Regions from separate parts of the Janthinobacterium sp. SUN128 genome, predicted to be linked through region 1. Evidence: predicted binding sites of a transcription regulator. Region 1 holds the regulator's gene; the other holds the start of a gene.

Region 1 (15,899 bases):
CCCGACCAGGCACACCTGAACATCAAGCTGTTGATGCTGGTCAACGACATCACCTTGCGCAACCTGGTGCCGGACGAGCAGGCGAGTGGTTATGGTTTCCTGCAAGCGAAACCGGCCATGGCCTGCTCTCCTGTCGCCATCACGCCTGACGAGCTGGGCGATGCCTGGCGCGGCGGCAAGGTGCATCACGCCCTGCGCTGCAGCCTGAACGGCAAGTTGACGGGCCAGCCCCACGCGGGCGCCGACATGGCGTTCAATTACCCGCAATTGCTCGCCCATCTGTGCCAGACGCGCAACGCGCGCAGCGGCAGCGTGGTCAGCGCGGGCGGGGTCGCCAACAAGGAAGTCAAGAAGGGTTTTTCCAGCATCGTTGAGCGACGTAACCAGGAGATGATCGCCGATGGCGTCGCCAGCACGCCATTTCTGTTGTTTGGTGATGTTGTTCGATTGGAGATGCTGGGTGACGACGGCAAGTCCTTGTTTGGCGCCATCGAGCAGACTGTCAAGCAGGCGGAAGCAAGGAAGTCCCGCTAAGGTTTCTGGGGAGCAAAGGAAAAGCAGGGCAATTGCCCTCCTTCTCCCCCGATGGCGTGTGCCCGCTTGAACCGATAATGCCACATGCCCAGTCCGTATTGCGCCTAGCCAGGCTGCAGGACTTCACCGGAGTTGATTGATGTCGGAAGACAGCGACGCAGAAAAGACCGAAGCCGCGTCACCGAAGCGCCTCGAGCAGGCGCGTGAGGAAGGCGACGTTCCGCGATCGCGTGAAGTGGCAACGTTCACTGTGCTGATGGCGTCCGGCTGCTGCCTGTGGTTTGCCGGCGACGCCATCGTGCGGCGGTTGACTGCCGTCATGGTGTCCGGGCTGACCCTGGACCGGGAGCAGATACTCAATCCCGACGCGATGATGTTGCGCATCGGCTACGACGTGGGCTCCGTCTTGCTGACTTGCCTGCCGTACGCGCTGGCCATCATGCTCGTCGCCCTGGCCTCGCCCGTGCTGGTGGGCGGCTGGCTGTTCAGTTCCAAGGCGTTCACCCCCAATTTTGGCAAGCTCAACCCGATTCGCGGCCTGGGCAACATGTTTTCGAAGAATGCGCTGGTGGAGTTGCTCAAGGCCATCGCCAAGACCCTCGTCGTCGGCGTCGTCGCCTGGATGGTGATGCAGCATCAAAAGGACGCCGTGCTGGGTTTGTCGGTGGAATCCCTGCGCGCCGGTTCTGCTCATCTGATCAGCTTGCTGATCACGGCCTTTTTGCTGATCGTCGGCGCGCTGGGCCTGATCGCCGCCATCGACGGTCCGTACCAGATGTGGCACTACGCTAACAAGATGAAAATGTCCTTGCAGGAAGTCAAGCAAGAGTCGAAAGAGTCGGACGGCAATCCGCAGATCAAGGCGAAGATACGCCAGATGCAGCATGAAATGTCGCGCCGCCGCATGATGGCCGATGTGCCGACGGCCGACGTGGTGGTGACCAATCCTACCCACTACGCGGTGGCCTTGAAGTATGGCGAGAATTCGCGCGGCGCGCCGCAGGTGGTGGCCAAGGGCATCGACGAGGTGGCCGCGAAGATCCGCGAACTGGCCGGCGAACACAAGGTTGCCATCCTGGAAGCGCCGGCCCTGGCGCGCGCGCTGTACAAGCACACGGATATCGGCGACGAAATTCCCGAGGCGCTGTATGGCGCCGTGGCCGAAGTGCTGGCCTACGTGTTCCAGCTGCGCAGCTATGGCAAGGGCCAGGGCGAGCGTCCCGACAAGCCGAAGAAACTCGACGTGCCGCCCGAGCTCGACCCGCAGAACCCCGCATCGCAGACACCGCCCGCAGCCGGCGCAGAAGACAAGAATAAAGGAAGTACACCATGAACGGCCTGAGAATGCCAGCCTGGCTCAGTGGAATGGGCAACAACGCCAGCAAGGGCATCGCCGCGCCGGTCATCATCATCATGCTGCTGGCGATGATGGTGCTGCCGCTGCCGGCCTTCATCCTCGACATCTTCTTCAGTTTCAATATCGCGCTGTCGATCATCGTGCTGCTGACTGCGCTGTACACGGTCAAGCCGCTCGACTTCATGGCCTTCCCGACCATCCTGCTCGTGTCGACCATGCTGCGCCTGTCGCTGAACGTGGCGTCCACGCGCGTGGTGCTGACGGAGGGCCATACGGGCGCCGACGCGGCCGGTAAAGTGATCGAGGCGTTCGGTCACTTCCTGATCGGCGGCAACTACACGGTCGGTATCGTCGTCTTCATCATTTTGACGATCATCAACTTTACCGTGGTGACCAAGGGCGCGGGGCGTATCGCCGAGGTGGGCGCCCGCTTCGCGCTGGACGCCATGCCTGGCAAGCAGATGGCCATCGATGCCGACCTGAACGCGGGCCTGGTCGGTGAAGACGAAGCGCGCCGCCGCCGCACGGAAGTGGCACAGGAAGCGGAATTCTATGGTGCCATGGATGGTGCCAGCAAATACGTGCGCGGCGACGCCATCGCCGGCATCATGGTTACCGTCATCAATATCGTCGGCGGCTTGCTGGTGGGCTTGCTGCAGCACGACATGGGCTTTGCCGACGCGCTCAAGAACTACACCTTGCTGGCCATCGGTGACGGCCTGGTGGCGCAGATTCCTTCGCTGATCATTTCCACGGCGGCCGGTATCGTCGTCTCGCGCGTGGCCAGCGAACAGGACATCGGCACCCAGCTGGTGGGGCAGCTGTTTGCGAAACCGCAAGTACTGTATATTACCGCCGCCATCATCGGCGGCATGGGCTTGATTCCCGGCATGCCGAACATGGTCTTCCTGCTGCTGGCCTCGCTGCTGGCCGGTGCCGCCTTTCTGATCAGCAAGAAACGCATGCAGGAAAAAGAGGCGTCCGAAAAACCGGCCGAAGTGCCGCAAGCGACCGTGGCGCCCGAGCAGGAAGAAGCCAGCTGGCAAGACATCATGCCCGTCGATACCCTGGGCCTGGAAGTGGGCTACCGTTTGATTCCCCTGGTCGACAAGACGCAGGGTGGCGAATTGCTCAAGCGCATCAAGGGCATCCGCAAGAAATTTGCCCAGGAAGTGGGTTTCCTGGCGCCACCCGTGCATATCCGCGACAACCTGGAATTGAAGCCGTCCGCCTACCGCATCACCCTCAAGGGCGTGGAAGTGGGCGTGGGCGAAGCGTTCAACGGCCAGTTCCTGGCGATTAATCCCGGCATGGCCAGTGGCACCTTGCCGGGCCTGGCCACGAACGATCCCGCTTTCGGCTTGCCCGCCACCTGGATCGACGCGAGCTTGCGCGACCAGGCCCAATCGATGGGTTACACGGTGGTCGACGCAGGCACCGTGGTGGCCACGCACCTGAACCACCTGATCACCTCGCACGCTTCCGAGCTGCTGGGCCGCGCGGAAGTGCAGTCGCTGCTCGACCACCTGGGCAAGGAGTCGCCGCGCCTGGTGGAAGACCTGGTGCCGAAGATGCTGTCTTTGTCGACCTTGCAGAAGGTGCTGCAGAACCTGCTGGCCGAAGGCGTGCACATCCGCGACATGCGCACCATCATCGAAACCCTGGCCGAGCATACGGTCAGCACGCAAGACCCTAACGACCTGACGGCGCTGGTGCGCGTGGCCCTGGGCCGCGCCATCGTGCAGCAACTGTTCCCCGGCTCGGCCGAACTGTCCGTGATGACCCTCGACAGCCGCCTGGAGCGCCTGCTGATGCAAGCGATGGGCAATGGCGGCGACGGCGCCGGCATCGAGCCGGGCCTGGCCGACACCATCGCGCACCAGGCGGGCCTGGCCGCGCAGCAGCAGGAAGCGCTGGGGCTGACGCCGGTGCTGCTGGTGCCGGCGCCGCTGCGCGCCTTGCTGTCGCGCTTCCTGCGCCGCGCCTTGCCGCAGCTCAAAGTGCTGTCGCATGCGGAAGTGCCGGAAACCAAGACGATCCGTGTCACGGCGCTGGTGGGGGCACAATAGTTGACAGCATTAGTACCGGAGTCAGACCCGCCGGGTCTGACCCCGGCCCTTGCCTTTGGTCAAATAAACATCAATTTCCTCTCGGCAAACTGAATAACGGGTACTTTCCCGTCCTGTTCCTTCGATCGTTTCCTGCAAGCATCGCTAATAATGGAAACTGTCCGGGTGATCTGTGTCCATGTGGAAGACAGCACTCAAGCAACAGGAGTCGATGATGGTCACACAGTTCAGCCAATATTGCGCCACCCCCGCCTTGGGAGGCCGGTCATGAATGTGAAGAAATTTACGGGCGCCTCGTCGCGCGATGCGCTGCGCAAGGTGCGTGAAGCGCTGGGCCCCGATGCCGTGATTCTGTCGAACCGCCAGGCCGATGGCGTGGTGGAAATCCTCGCGCTGGCCAATGACGATGCCGCTTCGCTGGCGTCGCCGCCGGCCGCCTCCGAAATGGCCCAGCCCCGTCCCCAGTTGCAGACCCAGTTCGCCACGCCGCAGCGTCCGGCCGCCCCGGCCCAGCGCCCAGCTGCGCCGCGTCCCGCCGCGCCGCGCCAGGCTGCCTCCGAGCCAGTGGACATGGCCCGCATGCAGCAGATGATGGCCAGCGCGCTGGCGCACGTCAAGGAAAACGCCGCCGCCGAGATGAGCGGCATGATGAATGAAATCCGCGCCATGCGCGGCATGATGGAAACCCAGCTGGCGGAAATCTCGTGGGGTTCGACGCAGCAGCGCGAGCCGCAAAAAGCCGTCGTGCTGCGCGAAATGCTGGCCGCCGGCTTCTCGGCCAGCCTGGCGCGCTACCTGATCGACAAGCTGCCGGCCGGCCTCGATGGTGCGCAAAGCATGCGCTGGATCAAGACCGTCCTCAGCCGCAACCTGAATACGGTGGCCAATGAAGACGCCATGCTGGAGCAGGGCGGCGTGTTTGCCTTGGTGGGCCCGACCGGCGTCGGCAAGACCACCAGCACGGCCAAGCTGGCGGCCCGTTGCGTGATGCGCCACGGCCCGGAAAAGCTGGCCCTGATCACCACCGATGCCTACCGTATCGGCGCGCACGAACAGCTGCGCATCTACGGCAAGATCCTCGGCGTGATGGTGCATTCCGTGAAGGACGAGGCGGACTTGCGCATCGCCCTGAAGGAATTGAAGAACAAGCACACGGTGCTGATCGATACGGTCGGCGTGAGCCAGCGCGACCAGATGGTCACGGAGCAGGTGGCCATGCTGTCGGGCGCCGGCGCCGATGTGAAACGCCTGCTGTGCCTGAACTCCACGGCGACCCAGGAAACCCTCAACGAAGTGGTGCGCGCCTACCAGGGCAGCGGCCTGGCCGGCTGCATCATGACCAAGCTCGATGAAGCGGCCTCGATCGGCAATGTGCTCGACGTGGTGATCCGCCAGAAGCTGAACCTGTTTTATGTGTCGAACGGCCAGCGCGTGCCGGAAGACCTGTACCTGGCCGACCGCGGCTACCTGATCGACCGCGCCTTCAAGCTCAAGCGCGATGCGGCGGCGACGCAGTTTTCCGATGCCGAACTGCCGCTGCTGATGGCGCAGGCGGCCGCCCGCAACAATGAAGCGCGCGGGGTGCACCTTGGCTAATTTCGATTTCGACCAGGCCGAAGGCTTGCGCCGCATGCTGGCCGGCCCGCAGCCGCGCGTCATGACGTTCCTCTCGGCCACGCCGCAGGACGACAAGGGCGCCATGCTGGTCAATCTGGGCGCGTCGCTCGTCTACGGCGGCAATGACGTGCTGCTGCTCGACGCCAGCGGCGGCAGCGATGGCGTGGCGGCGCGCCTGGGCCTGGCGCACGGCGCCAGCCTGCGCGACGTGGCGCGCCAGCAGTGCGGCCTGAACCAGGTCATCCACCAGGTGCCGCAAGGCTTTGGCGTGGCCAGCCTGGGTGCGCGCAACCATTTGATGGACAGCATGGACTATGCGGGCGAGGACGAACTGCGCCGCCTGGGCAAGACGTTCGAGGTGCTGGCGCGCCAGAGCGGCATCGTGCTGGTCGACGGCGTCGTGGCAGACGAGGGCGATTGCTTCCCCGTGCCGCTGATGGCTTCGTCCGATATCGTCGTGCAAGTGTCGACCAGCGCCACCTCGATCAAGGCGGCGTACTGCCTGATCAAGCGCCTGAGCCAGGAACTGGGACGCCGTCCGTTCGGCATTCTCGTCACCGGCGCTTCCGAATCCGAGGCAAAAGTGGTATACGATAATATGGCGCAGGCGGCGAGCCGCTACCTGGCCGTGAAGCTGACTTCGATGGGTTCGGTGCCTGCCGACGAATATCTGCACCGGGCGGCGCGGCTGGGCCGCAGCGTGGTCGATGCGTTTCCGCTGGCGGGCGCCTCGGTGGCGTTTCGCGGACTGGCCGAGCGGCTGGCCCGTTCGGCGGCACCGGTGCTTGGCGGCACCTTGTACCAGACGGGGAGCCCGCACCAGTTCAGCGCCTGAATCGAACCGTAGCACCAGATAAGATGAGAAAACAATAAGCAGCCTATGTACACGGTCAAAGGGAAATCGAACAAGGACTATTTGCTGACGGAGCACATTCCGCTGGTGAAGCGTCTGGCGCACCATATGAAGGCGAAATTGCCGCCTTCGGTCGAGGTCGATGACCTGATCCAGGCCGGCATGATCGGCCTGCTCGATGCCATTAGCCGCTATGAAGAGACGCATGGCGCGCAGTTCGAGACGTATGCCGTGCTGCGCATCCGCGGCGCCATGCTCGACGAATTGCGCACCAGCGACTGGCTGCCGCGCAGCATGCGCCAGAACATGCGCAAGATCGAAGAGGCGATGAGCACCTTGCAGCAGCGCCTCGGCCATCCGCCGACGGAGTCGGAAGTGGCGAAGCTGCTCAAGATGTCGCTGGCCGACTACCAGGAAATGCTGGGCGACGGCGGCGGCCACCAGCTCGTGTACTACGAAGACTTTCATGACCCGGACGGCAATGACAGCTTCCTCGACCGCCACTGCGTGGACGAGGACAGCGACCCCTTGCGTTCCCTGCTCGATACCGATTTCCGGCAATCCGTGATCGATGCCATCGACGCGCTGCCACCACGCGAGAAAATACTCATGGGCCTGTATTACGAAGAAGAGCTGAACCTGAAGGAGATCGGCGCGGTGATGGGCGTGTCGGAGTCGCGCGTCTCGCAGCTGCATACCCAGGCCGTCGCGCGCCTGCGCGCAACCTTGAGGGAGCAGGCGTGGACTGGTCCAGCGTAATCGGGCTGGCGCTGGCGCTGGCGGGCCTTTTGGTCGGCCAGGCACTGGAAGGCGGCAAGATGGCCTCCCTGCTGCAGCCGGCCGCCTTTGCCATCGTTGTCATCGGCACCTTCGGCGCCGTGCTGCTGCAAACGCGGCTGCGCACCTTCGTGCGCGGCCTGGAAATGCTGCGCTGGGTCTTCTTGCCACCGGCCGACACGCGTGCCGCGCTGGCGCGCGACATCGGGCAGTGGAGTCTGACGGCGCGGCGCGACGGCCCGCTGGCGCTCGAGCGCCTGATGGAAAACACGGCCGACCGCTTCAACGCCAAGGGCTTGAGGATGATCGTCGACGGCATCGCGCCCGACAAGCTGCGTCAGCTGCTCGACGTGGAAATCTCCGCCTATGAAATGGCCGAGCGCCAGGCCGTCAAGGTGTGGGAATCGGCGGCCGGTTATTCGCCCACCATCGGCATCCTGGGCGCCGTGCTGGGCCTGATCCACGTGATGGAAAACCTCACCGATCCGAGCAAGCTGGGCGGCGGCATTGCCGTGGCGTTTGTCTCGACCATCTATGGCGTCGGCCTGGCCAACCTGCTGTTCCTGCCGGTGGCGAATAAACTCAAGGCCATCGTCTCGCGCCGCGTGCTGCAATACGAAATCACGGCCGCCGTGCTGTACGACATCGCCACGGGCGACCATACGCGCATCATCGAAGAGCGCGTTTCCAGCCTGCTGCACGAGCACTGACCATGATGCGGCGCGCGCGCAGGAAGTATGACGAGGAACCGGACAACCAGGACCGCTGGCTGATCTCGTACGCCGACTTCATCACCCTGCTGTTCGCCTTCTTCGTTGTCATGTACGCGATTTCGCAAGTCAACGAAGGCAAATACCGCGTCTTCCAGAATGCCATCGGCCAGGCCTTCAGCCTGGAAAAGGGCGCGCCGCCCATCATCATGGAAGCGCCGCAGGCGATCCCGCTGCCGAACCCGGCCCTGAAACGCCGCACGGAAGCCATCCGCCGCGAGCGCGAACACATGACGCGCCTGGCGCAGGACCTGACCTCCACCCTGGCGCCGCTGGTGAAGGAAGGCAAGGTGCGGGTCACGCAGACGAGCCGCGGCGTGAGCGTGGAAATCAATGCCAGCGTGCTGTTCGACCCGGGCGCGGCGCGCCTGACGGTGGAATCGGACCAGGCCCTGCGCGCCGTCGCCGTGCTGCTCAAGGACGATACGCACGACGTGCAGGTGGAAGGGCATACGGACGTGCAGCCGATCAGTAATTCCAACTTTGCCTCGAACTGGGAATTGTCGGCCGCGCGCGCCAGCGCCGTGGTGCGCCTGTTCATCGCCAGCGGCGTCAAGGCGTCGCGCCTGACGGCCGTCGGCCACGCCGACAACATCCCCGTGGCGCCGAACGAAACGGCGGAAGGGCGCGCGCGCAACCGCCGGGTCGCCGTGACGATTTTGTCGGGCATCCCCGAAACGGTGACAGAAGTGCCGACGGCGCCGGTGGCCAACTAGACGGGTCTTTCGGGCCGCTAGGGTCAGGCGCATGTCATTCGGTGGTCATACTGGAATGCTAGGCTGTCGCACTTCTTTTCAGCCTCCAGGTCTATCCCATGTCTTACTCCAGATTGTTGCTTCCTTCGGCTATCGCCATCCTGTTGAGCGTCGCCGCTTGCGGCGGCGATAACGACCCGTCCAGCAGCGTGCCACCGGTCCCCACTGGCCGCTGGATCGCCGGCGACCTGCATACCCACACCACGCAATCGGCCGATGCGGATGTCAGCCAGACGCTGGACAAGGTGCTGGCCAAGGCGTTCGGCAGCTACGGACTCGACTGGATGGCGCTGTCCAACCATTTGCGCGTCTCCACGCGCGACGCACTGGGCGCGCCGCTGCCGACGCCCATCCCGATGTCCATCGGTGCCGAGCGCTATGAAATTCCACGCGTGCAGGCGCTGCAGGCGGGCGGCACCTATGCCGACAAACTGGTCTTTTCCGGCTTCGAGTGGGACATGCCGACCCACGATCACATCGGCATCGGCCTGTTCGAGGGCGCGGACAAGCTCAGTGCCAGCACCCGGGGCATGAAGGAGTTCGAGTACCTGTTTACCACGCGCGACGCCAGCATGTTCGACGCTGCCGATGTTGCAGCATGGAAAGCCAAACATGGCGAAACCCGCTATAACAAGACGGCAGCCGATGCGCTGCAAGCCATCAACTGGCTCAAGCAGAACTATCCGGAGACCAGCTACGCCGTCATCAACCATCCATCGCGCAACAAGGGCAGTTACAGCATCGCCGACTTGCGCGCCTTTAACGATGCCGCCCCCAACATCATGTTCGCCATCGAAGGCATGGTCGGCAACCAGATGGAACCGGACCGCGGCGGCTACACGGCCGCCTATACGGACGACAATGCGCTGCTGCGCGTGTATGGGGGCGTCGATTACGTGGTGGCCAAGCTGGGCGGGCCATGGGATGCGCTCCTGGGCGAGGGGCGCCGCATCTGGAACCTGACCGATTCGGATACCCACTTCAAGATCGTCGGCGGCAACAGCAGCGGCTATTTCCCCGGAGAGTATGCGAAGAACTATGTGTTCAACAGCGCGCAAGGCGCGCCGCTGGCGAAAGACTTGCTGGCCGGTTTGCGTTCGGGCAAGATGTTCTCGACTTACGGCGATCTGATCAACGCGCTGGACTTCAACCTGGCCAGCAAGGACGACCGCAAGGAGATGGGCGGGGAGCTGAAGGTCGGCAACGGCGATAAAGTCACCATTACCATCCGCTTCAGGAGCCCGGCCAAAAACAACTACGAAAAACCCGTCGATAGTGGCGTGGTCGCCGGCGTCAAGCCCGTTGTCGACCATGTCGACCTGATCGTCGGCGATGTGGGCGCGAAGGCGGCGGCGGGTACGCCGGCCTACAACGTTGCCGCCAATGCCAGCACGCGGGTGCTCAAGCGCTTCACCAGCGCGGACTGGAAAGTCGGGGCCGACGGCTACTACAGCGTAAGCTACGAAATGACGGCGACGAAGAACCAGTATTTCCGTTTGCGCGGCACCAATCTGGGTACCGATGTCGCCGGCCTGACGCAGGCTGGCGAGCCGCTGGCCGACCAGCGAACGGGCACGACGGACAGCACCCAGCGTTTCAATGACATCAACGACCGCAATTACCGCAGCCTGTGGTTCTATTCGAATCCCGTATTCGTCACCTTGCGTTAATACGCTGCACGGCGCGCCACCGGATGGGGCGCGCCGGGCTTGATCCCGCTTCCACTTGGTACAATCGCGCCTTCTCCCTTTTTATCTCCCCATCATGAAAAGCAGCTCCCTGGGCGGTCTCGTCTATTCCACCGAAACGGGCCGCATGTGTCCCGCCTGTCGCCAGCCGCTGGCGCAATGCGCATGCAAGGCGCAAGCCAAGGCGGCGCCCGCGGGCGATGGCGTGGTGCGCGTCTCGCGCCAGACCAAGGGCCGTGGCGGCAAGAGCGTCACCGTGGTCAAGGGTTTGCCGCTGGACGCCATGGCGCTAGCCCTGCTGGGCAAGCAGTTGCGCACGCAGTGCGGCTCGGGCGGCACGGTCAAGGATGGCGTGATCGAGGTGCAGGGCGACCATGTCGACACCATCCTGGCCGCGCTGACCAAACTGGGCCACCAGCCGAAAAAGGCCGGCGGCTGAGCGTGCGGAGGCGTGCGGCCCGCTGCCGCAGGCCTGTGGTAACGTGCATTTCCTTTTATGCGCCACCTCATCATGAATAGCAAATTGACCGGCATCGCCTGCGCCGCTGCCATCGCGGCGGTACTGGCGCTCGTGTACTGGCCCGCACCCGACGCCGGCGCGCCGCAAGCGGATGCGGCTGCCGCCAGCGCGCCGGCGGGGCGCAGCCTGGAATCGTATCTGAATATCGACGCCGCCCCCGTCGCCGATGCCGCGCCCGTTCCCGTGACCTTGGCGCGGCAGCTTGCGCGCCTGGCCGCCAGCGGCAGGGCGGAAGACGCGTATGCGGCGTTCAGCCTGATCGACGACTGCATCGTCTTCCAGCAGGAAGGGCGCTTGCCGGGCATGGAATTCGAGCTGGGCCGCGAGATGACGGTGGAAGAAAAAGCCGCCCAGCAGCAGCTGTGCGCGGGCCTGACACAGCGCCAGCGCGAGGACCGCCTCGGCTACCTGGCCACCGCCGCCAAGGCGGGCGTGCCGGGCGCGGCCACCCTGTTCCTGTCGGAAGGCCCGTTCGGCGACCGCAGCGCGCTGCGCAACCGTCCCGACGATCCGCTGGTGCAGGCATGGAAGCGGCAAGCCATCGCCCAGCTGACGGCGCAGGCGGACGAGGCGGAACTGACCAGCGTGGCTACCCTGATGATGGCGTACTTGCGCGATGGCGAGGTGGTGCGGAAGGATGCGCCGCAAGCGTATGGCTACCTGCTGGCCCTGCGCCAGGTCTACGACGATATCCTCGCGCCCGGCGTCACCAATCCGTATCAGGATGAGTACTGGCACTGGCTGCAGGCGGAGCTGACGCCGGAGCAGCAAGCCGCGGCCAGCGCCAGGGCGCAAGCCATCGTGGCGAAATACCGCCAGCATGCGGGGCGTCCCGCGCACGGTTGAGCTGGCAAGGCCGCTGCGCCTTGCCGGGTTGCTGTTAAGGTTGCTGTTAACTAAGGGGGATTAGCCGATGACGACGCGCCGGCTGGCCGTGTTCGTCGTCGGTTGGCCGCTGGGGCCGTAGAAATTGCCGCTTTGGGCCGGGGGGCGCATGGCGTTCAGGGCGCCTTGCGTATGTACCATATGCTTGTTGACGAGCAGGCTGTTCAGGCGGTTTTGTTCCTTGGCTTCGCGCGTCGTCTCGAGCAGGGCTTTCCACAGGGGCGCCGCTTCCGCTTCGCCGGCGCCCACCAGCCAGTCTTCCATGCCCGCTTCGGCCGCCATGAAGCCGGCCGCCGCCAGCGCCTGGTGGCGTTGCGCCGCCAACTGGCTCAATTGTCCTACGAGTGCCGTCTTGCGCACCGTGAGCTCCGTGATTGCATCGATGTCAGCCGCAACCAGATGCCGCTGTTCTTCTTTCATCAATGCCAGCAATGTGGTCATGAGCTGGTGCTCGTCGCGCAGGCTGGAAAACGGAGTCACTGATTGCATGAGGGAACCTATCTATTTCGTGAGTGCAGCAAGTCCTTGACCGTGTCGAGGAGACCGTCCGCCACTTTTTCTGAGTTGACCTGGAACTGGCCGTCGGCGATCGCCAGCTTGATGCGTTCGACTTTTTTCGTGTCGAACACGGCGCCGCTGCCGGCAGTTGCACTGGCCGCTAATGCCTGTCCTTGCGGCGACAGGCGTACATTGTCCGACGTTGTCGGTGTTGCCTGGGCTTTCTCGGCATTCCGGGTGCCGGAGGTACTCGCGGGCGCCACCGGCAGGCCGGGATTGCTTTTAATGGTGTTGTCGGTAATTTTCACAGCGTGATCCTCGTCTGGTCGAAGTCAAAAAACTCCGGGATATGTGTCATTATCGGCACCTTCTCCCGAAACTTTAGTGCGCCAGACCACAATATCGCTGTCCATCCGTGTTTAAAAGGCGACCTCCACCAAGCCGCCTGCGCGCGCCACGCCGCTGATCTGCTGGCCGCTCTGCGTGCGTACCTGCACCGTCTGGCCATCGCCGGCGCTGCCGATGGCGCGCCCTTCTGATGCCACCTGGAAACCATTGCCACTGGAAACGACGCGTACCAGCTGGCCTTGCATCACCACCGGCTTGCGGCGCAGGGTGTCGAGGCGCATCGGCGTGCCGGGTGGCAAGGAAATATTCGTGCTGGCGCCCACCACCTGGGCCATGTCCGTGGCGATGCCTGCCGGCAATGCGGCCAGGTCGCCCTGCATCGTTACCAGCTGGCTGGCGTCGATGGCTTGCCCTTGCGCCAGCGGCACGGCGCTGGCCACGTAGTCGCCGACGACGGCCACGTTCGCTTGCAGATAGATGGTCCAGTTGCTTGGCGCCGTGCAGCGCACGCCGACGGTGGTCTTGCCCCAGGCGCGCGCGCCCGGCGCCATGAATGCTTGCGGCGCGGGGCAGGCGGCCAGGTTCAGGCGCGGATCGACGGCGCCGACGGTCACCGTTACCTTGCCGGGCAAGCCGTTGCTTTGCACTTGCAGGAATTGTTCCACGCTGTTGCGCAGCGCTTCCGGCGTCTGGCGGCCGGCGTTTTGCGCCTGGGCCAGCAGTGGCAGGGAGGCAAGAGCGAAGAGGAAAGCAAGCGGTGTTTTCATGGTGATAGGCCTCTGGAATAGTGCCATGATAGTGCGCGCGGCCCCGTTCGAAGCCCCGATTAAGGGGTAAAAGTAAGGTCTGATCCGGCGATGGTCTTGCTGGTGGGCGCCGTACTATGTTTCCTGTCATCACTAATCCGCCATCCTTCCGCCATCTCGGGCGCCAGTGGCAGATCTTTCCGGAGCCTGACATGATAGGGAAACTCGACGATTACATGCGCTTCAACGAGACGGCGCTGAGCCTGCGCTCGACGCGCCAGGAATTGCTCGCCTCGAATATCGCCAATGCCGACACGCCCAACTACAAGGCGCGCGATGTCGATTTCGCCGCCGCGCTGAAGGGCGCCATGGCGCGCAAGGATGGCGTGCCGCCGGCCCTGAAGGGCACGGCGCCGCAGCATATGCCGGGCAAGGGCGTGGCCGCGGCTGCGGGCGCAGCCGGCGGCGGCAAGGTCGAGACCCTGGCCGACGGTACGCCGCTGCTGTACCGCGCGCCGGCCCAGGGCGCCGTCGATGGCAATACGGTGGACATGGATCTCGAGCGCAACGCCTTTGCCGACAATGCCATCCGCTACGAGGCGGCCGTGACGTTCCTTAACTCGCAGATCAAGGGCATGCTGACGGCCATCCAGGGAGGACAATAATCATGTCGCTATTTAATATCTTCAATGTTTCCGGTTCGGCCATGAGCGCCCAGGCGCAGCGCCTGAACACGGTGGCCAGCAACCTGGCCAATGCCGATAGCGCCACCAGCGCCACGGGCGAAGCCTACCGCGCCAAGCAGGTGGTGTTCGAAGCCGTGCCCATGGCCAACGGCGCCACGGCCGTCAAGGTGCAGAAGGTGATCGAAGACCCGTCGCCGATGAAGCTGGTCTACGACCCGAAGAACCCGCTGGCCGATGAGAAGGGCTACGTCACCATGCCGAACGTGAATACGGTCGACGAGATGGTCAACATGCTGTCGGCTTCGCGCTCGTACCAGACCAACGTGGAAACCATGAACGCGGCCAAGTCGCTGCTCCTGAAAACTCTCACCATCGGCCAATAAGGCTGACTGATCATTATGGCAACCATCGATACCAGCACCTCCAAAGTCACCGACCTGATGGCGACGATGAATCCGAAGAAGAGCACGGCCGAGCCAGGCAGTGTCGAAGCGGAAACGAACAAATTCCTCACCTTGCTGGTTACCCAGCTGAAAAACCAGGATCCGATGAATCCGCTGGACAATGCACAGCTGACCAGCCAGCTGGCGCAATTGTCCACCGTGACGGGCGTCAACAAGCTCAATACGACCGTGGAAAGCCTGAAGGCCAGCTATCAGCAAGCCGAATCGATGCAGGCGGCCAACATCATCGGCCATGGCGTCTTGACAGCGGGCAAGGATATCAACCTGAGCAAGAGCGCCGCGCTGCTGGGCGTGGACCTGGCCACGGCAGCCGACAAGGTCAAGGTCGTCATCTACAAGGATGGCAAGGAAGTCCATTCCATCGACCTGGGCGCACAGGCGGCGGGCACCTTGCCGCTGGGCTGGAACGGTTCCACCGCCGATCTCGACAAGGATGGCAAGCCGGTCGTGCTGGCCGATGGCGCCTACACCTTCACGGTGGAAGCCACGCGCGGCGGTACCAAGCTCAAGGATGCAACGGCGCTGATGTTCGGTTCGGTCGCCAGCGTGTCGACGGGCGCGAATGGCGTGAAATTGAATGTTCCGGGCGTGGGCAGCATCACCATGGCCGACGTGAAACAGATTCTGTAAGCCGCTTCCCCTTAGCGTGACCCTCTACCCCTAATTTCTACCAGGAGAACACAATGTCTTTCCAACAAGGCCTGAGCGGCTTGAATGGCGCCGCCAAATCGCTGGACGTCATCGGCAACAACATCGCCAACTCGTCGACCGTGGGTTTCAAGCAGTCGCAGGCCCAGTTCGCCGACATTTATGCCAACTCGCTGTACGGCGTGGGCGGCAACCAGGCGGGGATCGGCGTGTCGGTCTCGCAAATCGCCCAGCAATTCAACCAGGGGAACCTGGAATCGTCGTCGAATCCCCTCGATATCGCCATCAATGGCGGCGGCTTCTTCCGTACCAGCGTCAACGGCGCCATCCAGTACTCGCGCAATGGCCAGTTCCAGGTCGACAAGAGCGGCTTCATCGTCAACGCCCAGCTGGCGCAGCTGACCGGTTATGCGGCCGACGTCAACGGCAAGATCGTTGCCGGCGCCGTCGTGCCCCTGCAAATCGACCAGTCGGACATGAAGCCCCAGGCAACGACCAAGGTCAGCACGGAAGTCAACCTCAATTCGAATACGGCCATGCCGACCACGGTGCCGTTCAAGACAGGGGACGACACATCGTTCAGCAAGCAGTTTCCCGTCGAAGTCTTCGATTCGCTGGGCAATTCCCACATCATGTCGAATTTCTACGTCAAGACGGGCACCAACACCTGGGATGTCTACTCGG
Region 2 (15,899 bases), on a different contig from region 1:
GGTGCCTTCGTTGATGGTCATGGAGCCGGCCTGGTCGTTGAAATTCAGGCGCACCAGGTCGCTGACGTCGCGGTTCACCTGCAGCCCCGGGCCCTTCAGGAAGGCGCGGCCGTACAGCACCACCAGGCCTTCGTCGTTTTGCGGCCGGTTCTCTTCGCGCGGATCGACCAGGCGCGCCGACGATACGCGCCCGTTCAGGCTGCCCAGGTCATCGTGGCTGCCAGGTCCGAACACGCGGCAGCTGCCACGGTAATTGGAATCGCTGCACAGCTGCCAGTAGCCATGCTCGATGCGCGCGCTGCTGGCGCGGTCATTGAAGCTGATGTCGACCAGGTCGTCACGGTCCGCATTCACGCCGGCCGAGGCGCCGCGCTGGCCGCCGTCGGCATACAGTTCCAGCGCCGCGCGGCGACCACCGCTGCTACCGCTACCCTGCCCGCCGCCGATTTCGCGCACGGACGAGATCTTGTCGTTCATGCCCGGCAGCGAGCGATAGTCACCCCGTTCCAGCGTCTTGCAATCGCCCTTGAAATCGGCGTTCGTGCACACTTCCCAGCTGCCCGCATCGACCTGGATGCTCGACACGGTGTCATTGAAACTGACGCGCGACAAGTCATCCGTCGTATCGCGCAAGACGACTACGCGTCCTTTGAAATTATCATCGGTGTACAGGCGGATTTCGCCGGCCTGCGCCGCGAGATGGACAAACAGCGAGCTGGCGCACAGCAGTGCAAAGGCGAATGGGCGATTCATGGGGCGGTCTCCGGTGGCGGCAAAGCTTAGTGATCGACATGACAACTGATGTCAGTGTAGCCATCCGTAGAAAAAACGGTGTAACAAAGTATGGGAAAAGCACAATAAATTGTTACCAAAAGCAATAACCGGCCCCGGCAGGGACCGGCCGTTCCTGCCCGCTTGGCGTCAGCGCACTTCGCGCACGGACGAGATGCGGTTGCTCATGCGCTCCAGGCTCGCGTATTCACCGGGGACCAGTGTCCGGCAACGGCCACGGAAATCCACGTCCTCGCACACTTCCCAATAGCCGGAGCGCACGCGCACGCTTTGCACCGTATCGTTGAAATCGCGCTCGCGCAAATCGGCCGAGGCGTTGCGCACGGTCAAACTGCGGCCGGCGAAATCGTCGCGCGTATAGAAGGTCAGTTCACCGCCCAGCGAGCGCCCTGGCAAATGGCCGTGCTCACGGTCGCGGTCCCGGCGGCCGTCCCAGTCGCGCCCACGGTCACGATCACCGTCGCGATCGCGGCCCGGATGACCACCCCAGCCGCCGCGCACTTCGCGCAGCGAGGTGATTTTGTTGGCGCGGCCATCGAGCGAGGGATACTCGCCCGCCTCCAGCAGGAAGCAGGCGCCGCGGAAATCGGCTTCCTCGCATGCTTCCCAACGGCCCGAGCGCACGCGGATGCTTTGCGTCGTGTCGTTGAAACGGACATCTTCCAGGTCGGCGACGGCGTCGCGCACGGTCTGCGAGCGGCCGTGATAATCGTCGCGCGAATACAGGGTCAGTTCGCCGGCGCCGGCCAGTTCGGCCGTCATGGCGGCGCCCAGCAACAGGGCGCAATTCAAGGCTTTCTTCAACATGGTCTTACTCCATAGTCAGGGTACTGCGGTTGACTATTTGGTCATTTTGCCAAATAGAGCACGCAGTCTATCCGCGACCGGTCCACTTAGCTGTAACAAATGATTACCGCGCCCGGCGCCCCTCCGGGCATCTCCCGGGAGCGGCGGCGGACAAGCACGGCGAATGCCGGTAGAATCTTGTGTTTAGTCAAGCTTGCCGCCCATGCCACACACTACCTCGTTCACCCTGCCCGCCATCCGCACTGAAGTCTCGTCTCTGTGGAAGCTGGCCTGGCCCATCCTGATCGGCCAATTGGCCACCGTCGGCATGGGCGCGGCCGACGTGGCGATGACGGGGCATACGAATCCCGAGGAACTGGCCGCCGTGTCGCTGGGCGCGGCCATCTGGTCCATCGTGCTCGTCACCGTGAGCGGCATCATGATGGCGATCAATACCCTGGTGGCGCATGAAATCGGCGCCGCGCGGCACGACCGGGTGCCGCACATCGTGCGCCAGTCGCTGTGGAAGGCGCTGCTCGTGGGCCTCGTGGCTTGTTTGCTGACGAACATGGCGGCGCTGGTATTCGACCACCTGATGCTGGAACCCGCCGTCGCGGCCAAGGCCAAGCTGTTCGTGCATATCATCAGCTGCGCGCTGCCGCCGTTCGCCGCCTACCGCGCCCTGTACGGCTACAGCACCAGCATCAACCAGACCAAGCCCGTGATGGTCATCGCGCTGGCCGCACTGGGCCTCAATATCCTCGTCAACTACCTGCTGATCTACGGCCACTGGGGCATGCCGAAGATGGGCGGCGTGGGCTGCGCCGTGGCCACCACCTGCTGCGTATGGATGATGCTGCTGGCCATGCTGGCCTGGATCAGGATCGCGCCCGCCTACCGCGCCACGTATCCGTTCACGCACTGGGAATGGCCGCAGCTGTCGTCCATCGGCCCCATGCTGCGCCTGGGCCTGCCCATCGGCGTGACCTACTTTGCCGAGGTCAGCGCCTTTGGCGTCATCAGCCTGCTGGTGGCGCGCTTCGGCGTGATCCAGGTGTCGGCGCACCAAATCGCCCTGAATTTCTCGTCCGTCGTCTTCATGGTGCCGCTCACGTTCGGCATCGCGCTGGTCACGCGCGTGGGCCACGCCGTGGGCGAAGCCAATCTGCGCCGCGCGCGCTTCATTTCGTGGGTGGGCGTGGCCATGTCGCTGACGGCGGCCATCGTTTCGGCTGCCGTCATCACCATCTTCCGCCACCAGATCGCGCAAGCCTACACGTCCGACCCGCAGGTGCAGGCCCTGTGCGCGCAGCTGCTGCTGTTCGCCGCCCTGTTCCAGCTGTCCGACGCGACGCAGGTGGCCACTTCCTGCGCCATCCGCGGCTACAAGGTGACGCGCCAGCCGATGCTGATCCAGTTGCTGGCGTTCTGGGGCTTCTCGCTGCCGATCGGCTACGTGCTGGGCCTCGCGCCGTCCGGCTTCATCTGGTCGCCGGCCGAGCCGATGGGCGCCGCCGGTTTCTGGATCGGCCTCGTCACGGGCCTGACGGTGGCGGCCGTGCTGCTGACCTGGTATTTGAACCGCTTGTCGCTGCAGCGCCTGCGCACAGCCCGATAAGCCAGCGAGGAAGCCACCATGCCGCAACAACGCCCCTTCAGGCAAGTCGATGTCTTCAGCGCGGTGCCCTTCCTGGGCAATCCGCTGGCCGTGGTGCTCGACGCGAATGGCCTCGATGACGCGCAGATGCAGGCGATCGCGCGCTGGACGGGCCTGTCGGAAACCACCTTCGTGCTGGCGCCGCGCGATCCCGCCGCCGATTACCGCGTGCGGATCTTTTCGCCCGAGATGGAATTCCCGTTCGCCGGCCACCCGACCCTGGGCACGGCGCATGCCCTGCTCGATGCGGGCATGCAGCCCAAGGGCGCGCGCATCGTGCAGGAATGCGGCGTCGGCCTGGTGCCGATAGAACGCGGCGCCGGCGGCTTGCTGGCGTTCCAGGCGCCGCCCTGCACCGCACGCACGCTCCCCTCTGCGCTGCTGCCGCTGCTGCAAACGGCGCTGAGCGACGCGGCGGCCGCTGGCGGCACCATCGTCGACATGGGCATCCGCTGGCTGTGCGTGCCGCTGCCGGACGCCGCGGCCTGCCTGGCCGTCCATGCCGACATCGCGGCACTGACGGCATTGCTGGCCGCGTCAAGCGCTGACGGACTGGCGCTCTACGGCGCGCACGGCGCCGGCGGGCCGGCCGATTACGAAGTGCGCGCTCTGCTCAGCGAGCACGGCGCACTGGTCGAGGATCCCGTCACGGGCAGCGCCAACGCCTGCATCGCGCACCTGCTGGCGGGCGCCGACTACCGCGTGCGCCAGGGTACCTGCCTTCAGCGCGACGGCCGCGTGTCCGTCAATTTCCGCGATGGCCACGCCTGGATAGGCGGCGCATGCCTGAGCGTGGTCGCAGGGTCGATATTGGCCTGACCAGGCAAAGCGCCATGGAATGAGTGGCGATCGGATATTTCCATCGAAGGAAATACGGCCAGGAACGCCTTATTCCGTGGCCGGAGCTATCGCATAAACAGGCACGCTCTGGTATCGTCTTACGCTTAGGCAACGCTCAAGCGCGCCTTTTGCATGCAGAGCCATTCATTCCTCCAACTACCGAGACATCCATGCGTTTTATTCTTTGTTTTCTGGCCGCGATGGCCAGCGTTCCCGCATCGGCTGAAAAGCTGACCCTGGAACGCATCCACGCCGATCCGGCGCTGGCCGGCCCCGGCGTGCGCAACCTGAAGGTCTCGCCCGACGGCGAGCGCGTCACGTTCCTGCGCGGCCGCGCCGACAACCAGTTCCAGCTCGACCTGTGGGAATTCAAGCTGAAGGACAAGAGCACGCACCGCCTGGTCGACTCCAAGGCGCTGGTGCCGAATGAAACGATTTCGCCCGAAGAGCAGGCGCGCCGCGAACGCGAGCGCACGGCCAGCCTGAACGGCATTCTCAGCTACAGCTGGTCGCCCGATGGCAAGCAGCTGCTGGTGCCGCTGGCCGGCAATCTGTACCTGGTCGACGCGGCCCACCCGGACAAGGCGCGCCTGGTCGCCAAGGGCAATGTGCTCGACCCAAAAATCTCGCCGAAAGGCCGCTATGTGTCGTTCGTGCGCGACCAGAACATCTATGTCATCGACCTCAAGACAAACAAGGAACGCCAGCTGACCACCGATGGCAAGGGCACCATCCGCAACGGCGAAGCCGAATTCGTGGCGCAGGAAGAAATGGGCCAGCGCACCGGCTACTACTGGGCTCCCGACGATTCCGCCATCGCGTATAAGCGCTATGACGAAGCTCCGGTGCCCGTCGTGCGCCGCTTCGAAATCTTCGCCGACCGCACCGACGTCGTCGAGCAGCGCTACCCGGCTGCCGGCGACCCGAACGTGCTGGTGCAACTGCTGATCGTCTCGCCGGAAACGGGCGCGCAGCGCCAGGTGGACCTGGGCACGAACCCGGACATCTACCTGGTGCGCGCCGACTGGAGCGCGGACAGCAAGTCGCTCGTGTACCAGCGCCAGTCGCGCGACCAGAAGACCCTCGACCTGGTGGCAGTTGACGCAGCCACCCTGGCGCAGCGCACCCTGCTGACGGAAACGTCGAAGACCTGGGTCAGCATCCATGACGACCTGCGCTTCCTGTCGAACGGCACCTTCCTCTGGTCGTCCGAACGCACGGGCCGCAACCATCTGTATTTGTACGACATGGGCGGCAAGCTGCTGCACCCGGTCACTTCCGGCGCATGGGGCATCGACAGCGTGCTGGCCGTGAACCAGAAGACGGGCAAGGTGTTCGTCTCGTCGAACCGCGACGCGGTGATCGACAAGCAGACCTACGCGCTGGCCCTCGATGGCAGCACGGCCGACAAGCCGCAGCGCGTGACGAAAGCCGATGGCTGGCACGACACGACGTTCTCGCGCAATGGCGAAGTGTTTGTCGACACGTACTCCGACCCGGCCACGCCGCCGCAAGTGAGCATCCGCCGCCCGGACGGCGCCATGGTGGGCTGGCTGGAAGAAAACGCGCTGAACGCCAGCCACCCATACGCGAAATACAAGGCGGACCACCTGCCGACGGAATACGGCACCCTGAAAGCCAACGATGGCCAGACGCTGTACTACTCCATCGTCAAGCCATCGAACTTCGACGCAAGCAAACGCTACCCCGTCTACCTGTCGACGTATGGCGGCCCGCACTCGCAGCACGTGGCTCGCCGCTGGGGCAACAACTTCGACCAGTACATGGCGCAGCAGGGCTTTGTCGTCTTCCGCCTCGATAACCGCGGCTCGTCGCGCCGCGAGCGCGCATTCACGGACGCCATCTACCACAACCTGGGCGCGGCCGAAGTGGCAGACCAGCTGGTCGGCATCGACTGGCTGGGCAAGCAAAGCTTCGTCGATGCAAAACGCATCGGCGTGTTCGGCTGGAGCTACGGCGGCTTCATGACCCTGCGTTTGCTGTCGGCGGCATCGGACAAGATCGCCATGGGCGTCTCGGTGGCGCCCGTCACCGACTGGTCGCTGTACGACACCCACTACACGGAGCAATTCCTCGGCATGCCGAAGGAAAACGTCGATGGCTACAAGGCCAGTACCGTGTTCGCCCACCTCGACGGCCTGAAGTCGCCGCTGCTGCTGGTGCACGGCATGGCCGACGATAACGTCCTGTTCAGCAACAGCACGCGATTGATCGACGCGCTGGTGAACCGCGGCGTGCAGTTCGACCTGATGACGTATCCGGGCGCCAAGCACGGCATCTCGTCGCGCGCGGGCCAGCGCCACGTGTACAAGAAAATCGAGATGTTCTTCAAGCAGAACCTGGGCGTAGCGAAGTAAAACGTACCCACAAATAAAAACCGCCGCCTGTCTCGCGACAGGCGGCGGTTTTTTTATTGAGCGTGCGTCAGCTTAAGGTTTGCGCGTAACGGTTTCCACCGCGTCTTTCACATCGCCAACCTTCTTCTGCACTTTGCCTTCGACCTGGTTTGCCAGGCCCTTGGCTTGCTGTTCTTCGCTGCCGACGACTTTGCCAGCGGCTTCCTGGATTTTACCGCCGACTTCCTTCAGTTTACCTTCGACTTGATCTTTGTTCATGATGGATCCTCACTGTAGTTGGTACATCTGTTGTCCGGCCCCGAAGGGCCGGTACTGCGGCTCACACGCTGTTGCAAACTGCTTGCTGCGTGTCGATGTATCCATAGTACGCAAGGGGGATCAAAGGCTCTGTACGGTTCCTAACACATGCTCAATTTGCGCCAATATTGGCGATCACACAGGCTTGCGCCACACGGTGGCCAGCCACGGCTGCTGGTCGCGCGACAAGCCGGGCGGGCGGTAGTACTGCTCGATCAAGGTAAAACCGGCCGCCTGCACGTAGGCGGCCCACGTCGCTTCGTCGTGATAGCTGCCATAGCGCGCGCCATTCCAGCCTTCCTGATTCTGCCCGCGCGGATTCGAGCTGAACAGCACGCCACCGGGCTTCAGGCACGCGTACAAAGCGCGCAGCACGCCGGGCAAGGCGGCGCTGGGCACGTGGAACAGCACGGCATTGGCGAACACGCCGTCGAAGTGCGCGGCGGGCAGATCGAGGTCGACGAAATCCTGCTGCCATACGGTGCAGCCGCTGTAGGCGCGCGCCATCTCGACGAAGCGGGGACAGCCATCGACGCCGGCGGCATGGTGGCCCATGGCCGTGAACGCCTTCAGGTCGCGGCCAGGGCCGCAGCCCAGGTCGAGAATATCCAGGGGCGCCGGCTTGCCGATGGCCCCCAGCAGCGCGGCGATGTTCTGGCTGACGTCGTGGTCGCGCGTGCCTTCGAAAAACTGCTCGGCGCTGGCGTCGTAATGAGCCAGGGTGCGCCCGGTGATGGCGTGGATGGGGTCTTGCGGGTCTTGCGGCGGGGTTGGCTTCATGGCGGTCCTGTCGATATGTGCCGCCATTTTACGGTGCCAGCGCACTGCGCGCTGGCACCGCTTTATAACTACCAGACGCGCACGCGCTGTTCCGGCGCCAGGTACAGCTGCTGCCCCGGCTGGACGTCGAAGGCCGGGTACCAGGCGTCGAGGTTGCGCACGGTGGCGGCCCGGTATTGCGCCGGCGCATGGCCATCCGTGAGGATCTGCTGGCGCGCCGCCGCTTCGCGCGCCTTGCTGCGCCAGCTGACGCCATAACCCGTGAAGAAATCGCGGTCCGCATCCGCCTGCGCCGGCTTGCCCTGCTGCGACAAGGTGAACGCGTCATGCGCGGCCGCCACGCCGGCCAGGTCGGCCAGGTTTTCGCTCAGGGTCAGCTGGCCATTCACGGCCAGGTCGGGAAACGGCTTGTAGGCCGCGAACTGCGCCACCAATTGCTTGGATGCGGTCTGGAAATGCGCCAGGTCGGCCGGCGTCCACCAGTCGCGCAACTTGCCCTGGGCGTCGAACTGGGCGCCCTGGTCATCGAAGCTGTGGCTGATCTCGTGGCCGATGGTGGCGCCGATGCCGCCATAGTTGGCCGCATCGGATGCCTGGGGGTCGAAGAATGGCGGCTGCAGGATGGCGGCCGGAAAGTTCAGCGCATTTTGCAGCGGCAGGTTGACGGCATTGACCAGCTGTGCCGGCATGGCCCAGGCCTTGCGGTCAGGCGACTGGCCCAGCTTGGCCAGCTCCTGCCGGTAGTGGAACTGTTCCGCCCGCTGCACATTGCCCAGCGCATCGCCGCGCACCACGCGCAAGCCCGCATAGCTGTCCCAGCGTTCCGGATAGCCGACGCCCACGTACAGGGTCTTGAGTTTTTCCTGCGCCTGCGCCTTGGTGGCCGGCGCCATCCAGTCCAGCTTGTCGATGCGGCGCGAGAAGGCGGCGACGATATTCGTCACCATGTCTTGCACGCGGGCTTTCGATTCAGGCGGGAAATAGCGCTCCACGTACAGCTTGCCGACGGCGTCGCTGAGGGCCGCGTTGGTTGCCGCCAGCGCGCGCTTGCTGCGCGGCGACTGCTGCGGCGTGCCGCTCAGGGCGCTGCCGTAGAAGGCAAAGCGCTGGTCGGCGGCGGCCTTCGGCAAGGTCGTGCTGAAATGGTTGATCGCGTGGAAGGCGAGGAAATCCTTCCATGTGGCCAACGGCACGCTCGCCACCAGCGCCGCGCTGCCCGTCATGGCCGTCGGGTGCCAAACGATGAAATCCGTCTGCTTGCCCAGGCCCGCCGCCTGGAAGAAGGCCTTCCAGTCCAGGCCCGGCGCCTTGCTGGCGAAGTCGGCTGCACGCCACGCGTTATTGCCCTTGGCGACATCGGCCGAATCTTCGCGGCTGGCGTGGCTGGCGGCAATTTGCTGCTCCAGCGCAAACACGCGCGCGGCACGGGCCGGCGCATCGCGGTAGCCGGCCTGCTTGAGCATGGCGGCAATATGCGCCTGGTAGCCCGCGCGCAAGCCCTGCATGCGGGCGCTTTCCCCCTGGTAGAACGCGCGGTCGGGCAAGCCCAGTCCACCTTGCAGCAGATAGGCCACGTTGCGCGTGGTGTCGTTCAAATCTTGCGCCACCCACAGGCCGAACAGGTTTTCCGTATAAAAATTGGTGGCATTGAGCGGGTCGACATCGGCGCGCAAGCTCTCGCCCAGCGCGCGGGCCAGCCCTGCCTGGTCGCGTATGCCATCGATCTTCTTCAGCAGCGGCTTGATCGGCGCCCAGCCTTTCGCTTCGATAGCTGACTCATCCATCCAGGAACGGTAGAAATCGCTGACCTGGCGCGCCGATGCATCCGCCTGCGGCGCCGCCGCCAGGCCTTCGACGAGGGCGATGATGCGCTCGTTGGTCGCATTGGCGAGGATGGCGAACGAGCCCCAGCTGCTGCGGTCGGCGGGAATCTCCGTGCCGCGCAGCCAGTCGCCATTCACGTAATCGTAGAAATCGTCGCCGGGCAAGACAGCCGTGGGTGCCGCCATCGCGGCGGCAGGACTGGCGGCCGCCTCCTGGCCATGCGCGTGGACGACACCCCCGGCCAGGGCGATGCCGGACAGGGCCAGCGCCATGGCGCGCTTGCGCCAGGAAGCAGGGAAAGAGGAAGCGGCAGCAGTGACAACGCGCATGGTGATCCTTTCAGGCAAAGTAACGACAGTAGTATGCAAAATCATAACGCGTTTTGAAGCGCCGCAACACATTCCCCTGTCACCACGACGCCAGCAGGCATGCGGCTTGGGAGGCGATTCCGGCGGCAGGCAAGCAATCATCTAAATTATTTTCATTTTTTTTCAAAAACACCCTCAAGTTCCCGTTGCAGCTGCCGTTAATCTAGACAAGCGGTAATCCATTCACTAGTTACGGGTGTGCTCATGACCTCCAACGACGTTCTCTCGATGTATGAAAATATTGCAGGAATGACCAATAAAATGGTCGTGGCCGCACGTTCGAGCGACTGGGATGGCTTGGATACCCTGGAAAACCAGTGCGCCAGCGCCGCCAGCGCCGCCAGCGCGACCATGACAGGCAAGGTACCCGCCCTGGCCGGCGCCTCGCGCCTGCGCAAGATCGACTTGCTCAAGCAAATCCTGGCAAATGACCGCGAAATCCGCAGCATCACGGAACCGTGGATGACGCAGCTGCCGAGCGCCATGCCAGGTTCGCGCGCCCGCATGTAAGAAACTTGCCGCACCAGAAACGACAAAAGCACCTGCGGGTGCTTTTTTTGCGTCTGCCTCCGTGCCAGGGAGCGCGCCATCTGCGGCACCAGGCAAGGAGGGGGGGGTGGGGGAATTTGGAAGGCGAGCCCCAGGTATCTCCTGGCGTCGCCTCGCTGCCGGTTGCATCCGGCGTTCGCGAGCACATCGTCGGCATCGCAAACCGCTTCCAGACCCAGGCGTTTGTGCAACGCTACACCTGTTTGCCGCGCCACACTATCGTTGGTGACTGCGCCAGGCTGGGGCTGTTTTATCGTAGAGCAAGTCCACTGAATTAATCATATCACCATCTTTAAGAATTAAGCAACGCGATTGGCAAGCGTTTCCATGTATTTTTTCAATATCTTTTTTTATATCAAATTCTCGTGCCGCCTTGCATCGCGTTAACGCGAGAACGGCTCCGGTTCCGGCTCGGCCCCTACCCCGCCTTCCACCGCTTCCGTCAGTACGGGCACATCCTTCTTCTTGCGGCTGAAAGGCTTGCGCAGCAAGACCCAGTATTTCGACGGCGCGCCCGGCCCGGCCGCCTGCTTGCGCTTGCGCACGACATACACGATGACCGCCGTCAGCAACAGGAAGACCAGAGTGCCGATGCCGAGCCACAGCAAGCCATTGCCACCCGCCGCCTTCTCGCCCGCTGGCGGCACCAGGGGCTTGGGCTTGGCATGCGGCACCCGCGCCTCGGCCGGCGCGGCGGCAGGCGCAGCGACGGCGGCAGCGGTGGCAGGCTGAGCCAGCGCCTTTTGCAAGGCGCCGAGCTTGCCTTCCAATTCGCCGAGCTTCTCATTCAAAGCCGCGTTTTTCTCATCCAGCGCAACGCACGCTTGCGCCTGCTCCACATTGGCCTGCGGCGCGCAGGCGGCGACGGGCGCCGTCGCGCGGCGCAACGGCGCCGGACGCAGCGCGGGTACAGCCGGCGCGGGCGCGGCCGGCGGCACGAACACGCGCGCCGGGCGCACGAGGCCCTCGGCGCGCGCGCGGGCCGCCAGCGCGGCGGCATCGGGCGACGGCGCGCCGGCCGCAGCCCGTGGCAACGGTGCGGATACGGGCGCAGGCAACGGAATCGCGGGCCGGACTGGCGCACTGACGGCAGCGGCAGCAGGCGGGGCCGCTGCCAGCCACACGGTGCCCAGGCGCACGACGGCGCCATTGCCAATGCCCAGCAACAAATACAGATGCACATGGCCCGCCTGGATCGCTTGCCGGGTACTCACGCGCACATAGTGGCGCCCGCCGCGTTCCAGCGGACTGATCGTCAAGGTTTGCAGGGCCGGATCCATGCCGATGCCGCCGCCCCGGTACACATCGGGCGAGGCCAGGCGCACGGCTACGCCATTGGCTTCCTCGGGCGCCAGGGCCGTCAGTTCGATTTCGGCCAGCAGCGGCTGGCCCACATGCGACAGCACCGCCATCTCGCCCAGTTCTGCCGCCATGACGGGTGGCAAGGCCAGGCTGGCGGCGGCGCACGCGATCAGGGACCAACGGGGAAGGCTGCTGCTCTGCATGGACTGATCACTTTGATAACAATATAAATAAGGGGAACTCGCCTGTCTTTAACGGCAGGAAAACGCAAAAATATAGATAGGCCAGGGTAAAAATGATGCATTACAGCATCATCCTGTGCCTTTTTTGCGCCTGGAGTACACTCGATCCACCTCTATCGATGAAAGGGATGTCATGAGTAGCAGAATCGAACGCGACAGTTTCGGCCCGATCGACGTACCCGCCGACCGGCTGTGGGGAGCGCAAACGCAGCGCTCGCTCGAGCACTTTCACATTTCCACGGAAAAGATGCCGCCCGAACTGATCGCCGCCCTGGCCACCGTCAAGCGCGCGGCCGCCCACGTCAACCTGGACTTGGGTCTATTGGATGGCAAGAAAGCCATCGCCATCACGCAGGCGGCCGACGAAGTGCTGGCCGGCAAGCACGACGCGGAATTCCCGCTGGCCGTCTGGCAGACGGGTTCTGGCACGCAAAGCAATATGAACATGAATGAAGTGCTGGCCAACCGCAGTTCCGAGCTGATCGGCGGCTTGCGGGGCGCCGAGCGCCTGCTGCACCCGAACGACGACGTCAACCTGGGCCAGTCCTCGAACGATATCTTTCCGACCGCCATCCACGTGGCCGCCGCCCTGGCCGTTGCCAACACGGTCTTGCCGCCGCTGCGCCAGCTGCGCGCCACCCTGGATGCGAAAGCCACGGAATTTGCCGACATCGTCAAGATCGGCCGCACCCATTTGCAGGATGCGACGCCGCTGACCCTGGGCCAGGAATTTTCCGGCTACGTGGCACAGCTGGACTTTGCCGAGCACATCATCACGGCAGCGTTGCCGCCGCTGCTGCAACTGGCCGCCGGCGGCACGGCCGTGGGCACGGGCTTGAATGCCCACGTGGAATTTGCCGGCCGCATCGCGGCCGAGCTGGCGCGCCTGACGGGCCAGCCGTTCGAGACGGCCAGCAACAAGTTCGCCGCCCTGGCCGCCCACGACGCCCTCGTCGCCGCCCATGGCGCACTGAAAACCCTGGCCACGGCCCTGATGAAAATCGCCAACGACGTGCGCTGGATGGCCTCCGGTCCCCGTTCCGGCCTGGGCGAAATCACCATCCCCGAAAATGAGCCGGGCAGCTCCATCATGCCGGGCAAGGTCAATCCTACCCAGTGCGAAGCGCTGACCATGCTGTGCTGCCAGGTCTTCGGCAACGACGTCGCCATCACGGTGGGCGGCGCCTCGGGCAATTTCGAGCTGAATGTCTTCAAACCCTTGATTGCGCACAACTTTCTGCAAAGCGCGCGCCTGCTGGGCGACGGCATGCGCAGCTTCGACGAGCATTGCGCCCACGGCATCGCGCCGAACCGCGAACGCATCGCCGAACTGATGGAGCGTTCCTTGATGCTGGTCACGGCGCTGGCGCCGCACATCGGCTACGACAAGGCGGCGCAAATCGCCAAGCAGGCCCAGCATGAAGGCACTACCCTGAAGGAAGCGGCGCTGGCCCTGGGCTTTGTGACGGAAGAGCAATTCAGTGCCTGGATCGTACCCCTGGAGATGACGCGTCCCAACAAAAGCTGAGGCTGCACCCTGCATTGCTGGCGGCTTCAGGTAAACTAGGGATTAGTTGAGGTCGTCATCAAGTGTTTAAAACACATCATTGCAATAAGGGATACAATGCAAAAAGTAAGCTTTGATTTAACATCCGAGTTCGTCGAGCTGAACCAGCTGTTGAAGCTGGTCGGCCTGTGCGACAGCGGTGGCGCAGGCAAGGTCATGGTCGATAGCGGCGTGGTGAAGGTCGATGGCAAGAAGGAATTGCGCAAGACCGCCAAGATCCGCGCCGGCCAGGTCGTCAGCGTGGGCGATATCCGTATCACGGTCGTCGGCCCCGCTTGATGCCGGCATGGGGCGCGAAAGCAGCCCCATGCGTTCAGCCCTCACCGCTGCCAGCCGGCTGCCTGGATCAAGCTGCAACATGTCGTTATTGCCAGATAAATATCGATTGCAGAAGGGAAGCGCCATGGACCATCCCGAACAAGGTACGCGCAGCCAGGAACGCCTGATCGGCGACTTGCGCCAGGTAATAGAAAACGCGGAAGAATTGCTGCGTAACACAGACAAATACACCAGCAGCCTGTACCAGGGGGCGCGCGCCAGGCTGGAACTGGCCCTCGTCGCGGCCACAGCCGAGCTGGCCCGCTTTGAAGAAGAGCAAGTGACGCGCATGATGGACGCCACCCTGGCCGCGAATACCCTGTACCGCGATCAGACGGGCGAAGCGCGCGTGCTGCGGGCCTTCGAATAACAACGCCTGACAAAACCGTAGCGAGCGGAAAGAAGTTGTGGTTGAGAAGCGCAACTGTACGAAGGCACAGTGAGCATCGCAGACCGCAAATTACGACGCGTAGTAGGTTTTGATAGGCGTACTAAACCGTCAGGTCGTCAATACGGCATGCGCCAGCCACTGGCGCAAGTATGCGGCCAGGTCAAATGCCGGATCCAGCTCGAACGCCGCATCGAGCGCGGCGCCAAAGGTCTGCCCCTGCTGCAAGGCCAGCAATGCCGCATGCGCGGCCGCATCCAGTACCAGCACTTGCGCCTTCCAGCGCGCCCGGCATACCAGCGCGTAGCTGGCCACCTGCATCTCTTGCGGAAACATCCCCTGCCCTTCACCATCCTGATGCGCCTGCCATAGGGCCGCCACCTGCCAGCCGGACGCCAGCAAAACGCAAGCGGGATGCAAGGTAAAACGCCGCGCTTCCAGTTGATCGGGATGCAGGGCGGCCAGCGCCTCTGGCGCCAGGCCCTGCGCATCGGCTGCGTAATGTGCCAGGTGCAAGGCCCATTCCAGGCGCGCCATGTCCGGCAGATAGGGCAACTCCGCCACGGGCGGGAACACAGCGAGAAAATCGGCGAAACGGGCACCAAACTGATTCAAATCAGCGCTATCGGATGGCATCTGCCGGCCATACGCGTGCGCCAGGCCGCCAAAGAATTCCTCCCCCACCAGCGCCAGCACGACGGGGTAGACCTGGCTCAGCGTGCGGCGCCAGTTGGCGCCCAGGCTGCCGCGGTACAGTGAAAAACGCTGCGGCACCGCGTCTCCCGCGAACGGCGGCAAGGCTGCCGCCGTATCCAGCAAGGCTGCGGCAAACGCTTGCTGGCCAGCCGCCAGCGCGTCAAGCGGCACTGGCGCTGGCGAGGACGGCAGCGCCGCTCCCTGCCATGGCGTCTGCGGCACATGCCGCGCCAGCATGGCCTGCGCCTTGTCCGCCTCGCCCAGCAGGATATCCAGCGGCGGTAAATCCGTATCCCATTCGACCAGGGTGGGCACGGCGCCAAAGCGCAGCAAGGCGGCCGCATACAAGTCCCAGACGGGATCGGCCACGGCGGCGCCATGGTGATCGACCACGGCGTGCGGCGTCAGCAGGTGGCCGCCCAGGTGCAGCTCACCCACGCTGCCCGGCGCAATGGACTGCATGGCCGTCAAGGCGTCTTCGCCGTGGTTGCACTGGTTCACATACAAGTTATTGATATCGAGCAGCAGCCCGCAGCCGCTGCGGCGCGCCAGTTCCGCCAGGAATTGCGCCTCGCTCATGGCATCGTCGGCAAAACGCAGGTAAGTGGAGACATTCTCCAGCAAGATCGGCCTTTTCAGCACATCCTGCACCCGCCCCACCCTGGCGCACAGCAAATCGAGAGCGGCGCCATTCAAGGCCAGCGGCAACAGATCGTTGAGTTGCCGCTGCGCCACGGCACCCCAGCACAGGTGTTCCGACACGAGGGCGGGCTCGATGCGCTCGGCCACGGCGCGCACGCGCTGCAGGTGCGCCTCGGAAAAACCGCGCGCGGAACCCAGGCCCAGGCCCACGCCATGCAGGCTGATCGGGTAATCCTGGCGCAGAGTCTGCAGCACATGATGATCCCAGCCCGACGGCTGCAGATAATTTTCAGTGTGTACTTCCAGCCAGCCCACCTTGGGCCGGCGCGCCAGGAAGTCGCGGTAGTGCACGGCGCGCAGGCCGACGCCGGCAAGGGCCTGGATGGTCGGCGGCATGGGCAGGCGGCGGACGCTTACGGTTGCGTGGCCGGCTTGGCAGCCTTGCCGGCCTTGATGGGCTTGACGGAACCGCC

What was found. Region 1 encodes FliA, which starts transcription of late flagellar genes. Its sites were predicted from a motif close to CTAAAGTTTNNNNNNNNNNNGCCGNTA; they were not measured.
Region 2: O3297_RS21205 (flagellar protein FliT) is a predicted target of FliA. The motif match lies at 9,857-9,883, and genes of this name have one in related genera.

Annotation. Positions count from the first base shown of each region.
Region 1 covers NZ_JAPWHY010000001.1:3,386,414-3,402,312, reverse strand. Annotated here, with positions in the region: gene O3297_RS15385 (fumarylacetoacetate hydrolase family protein) at 1-534, shown strand, start outside; gene flhB (flagellar biosynthesis protein FlhB) at 674-1,867, shown strand; gene flhA (flagellar biosynthesis protein FlhA) at 1,864-3,960, shown strand; gene flhF (flagellar biosynthesis protein FlhF) at 4,228-5,556, shown strand; gene O3297_RS15365 (antiactivator of flagellar biosynthesis FleN protein) at 5,549-6,412, shown strand; gene O3297_RS15360 (RNA polymerase sigma factor FliA) at 6,458-7,189, shown strand; gene O3297_RS15355 (flagellar motor protein) at 7,171-7,917, shown strand; gene motD (flagellar motor protein MotD) at 7,923-8,693, shown strand; gene O3297_RS15345 (S-layer protein) at 8,792-10,402, shown strand; gene O3297_RS15340 (translation initiation factor Sui1) at 10,497-10,859, shown strand; gene O3297_RS15335 (hypothetical protein) at 10,932-11,786, shown strand; gene O3297_RS15330 (flagella synthesis protein FlgN) at 11,847-12,314, opposite strand; gene flgM (flagellar biosynthesis anti-sigma factor FlgM) at 12,323-12,631, opposite strand; gene flgA (flagellar basal body P-ring formation chaperone FlgA) at 12,743-13,438, opposite strand; gene flgB (flagellar basal body rod protein FlgB) at 13,630-14,082, shown strand; gene flgC (flagellar basal body rod protein FlgC) at 14,085-14,486, shown strand; gene O3297_RS15305 (flagellar hook assembly protein FlgD) at 14,502-15,197, shown strand; gene O3297_RS15300 (flagellar hook protein FlgE) at 15,251-15,899, shown strand, end outside.
Region 2 covers NZ_JAPWHY010000002.1:252,159-268,057, forward strand. Annotated here, with positions in the region: gene O3297_RS21165 (beta/gamma crystallin-related protein) at 1-753, opposite strand, end outside; gene O3297_RS21170 (beta/gamma crystallin family protein) at 922-1,599, opposite strand; gene O3297_RS21175 (MATE family efflux transporter) at 1,802-3,196, shown strand; gene O3297_RS21180 (PhzF family phenazine biosynthesis protein) at 3,215-4,054, shown strand; gene O3297_RS21185 (S9 family peptidase) at 4,246-6,453, shown strand; gene O3297_RS21190 (CsbD family protein) at 6,526-6,711, opposite strand; gene O3297_RS21195 (bifunctional 2-polyprenyl-6-hydroxyphenol methylase/3-demethylubiquinol 3-O-methyltransferase UbiG) at 6,886-7,530, opposite strand; gene O3297_RS21200 (M13 family metallopeptidase) at 7,599-9,683, opposite strand; gene O3297_RS21205 (flagellar protein FliT) at 9,927-10,232, shown strand; gene O3297_RS21210 (FimV family protein) at 10,655-11,776, opposite strand; gene fumC (class II fumarate hydratase) at 11,949-13,343, shown strand; gene O3297_RS21220 (RNA-binding S4 domain-containing protein) at 13,440-13,661, shown strand; gene O3297_RS21225 (hypothetical protein) at 13,786-14,070, shown strand; gene O3297_RS21230 (DUF692 family multinuclear iron-containing protein) at 14,200-15,822, opposite strand; gene O3297_RS21235 (DUF2282 domain-containing protein) at 15,840-15,899, opposite strand, start outside.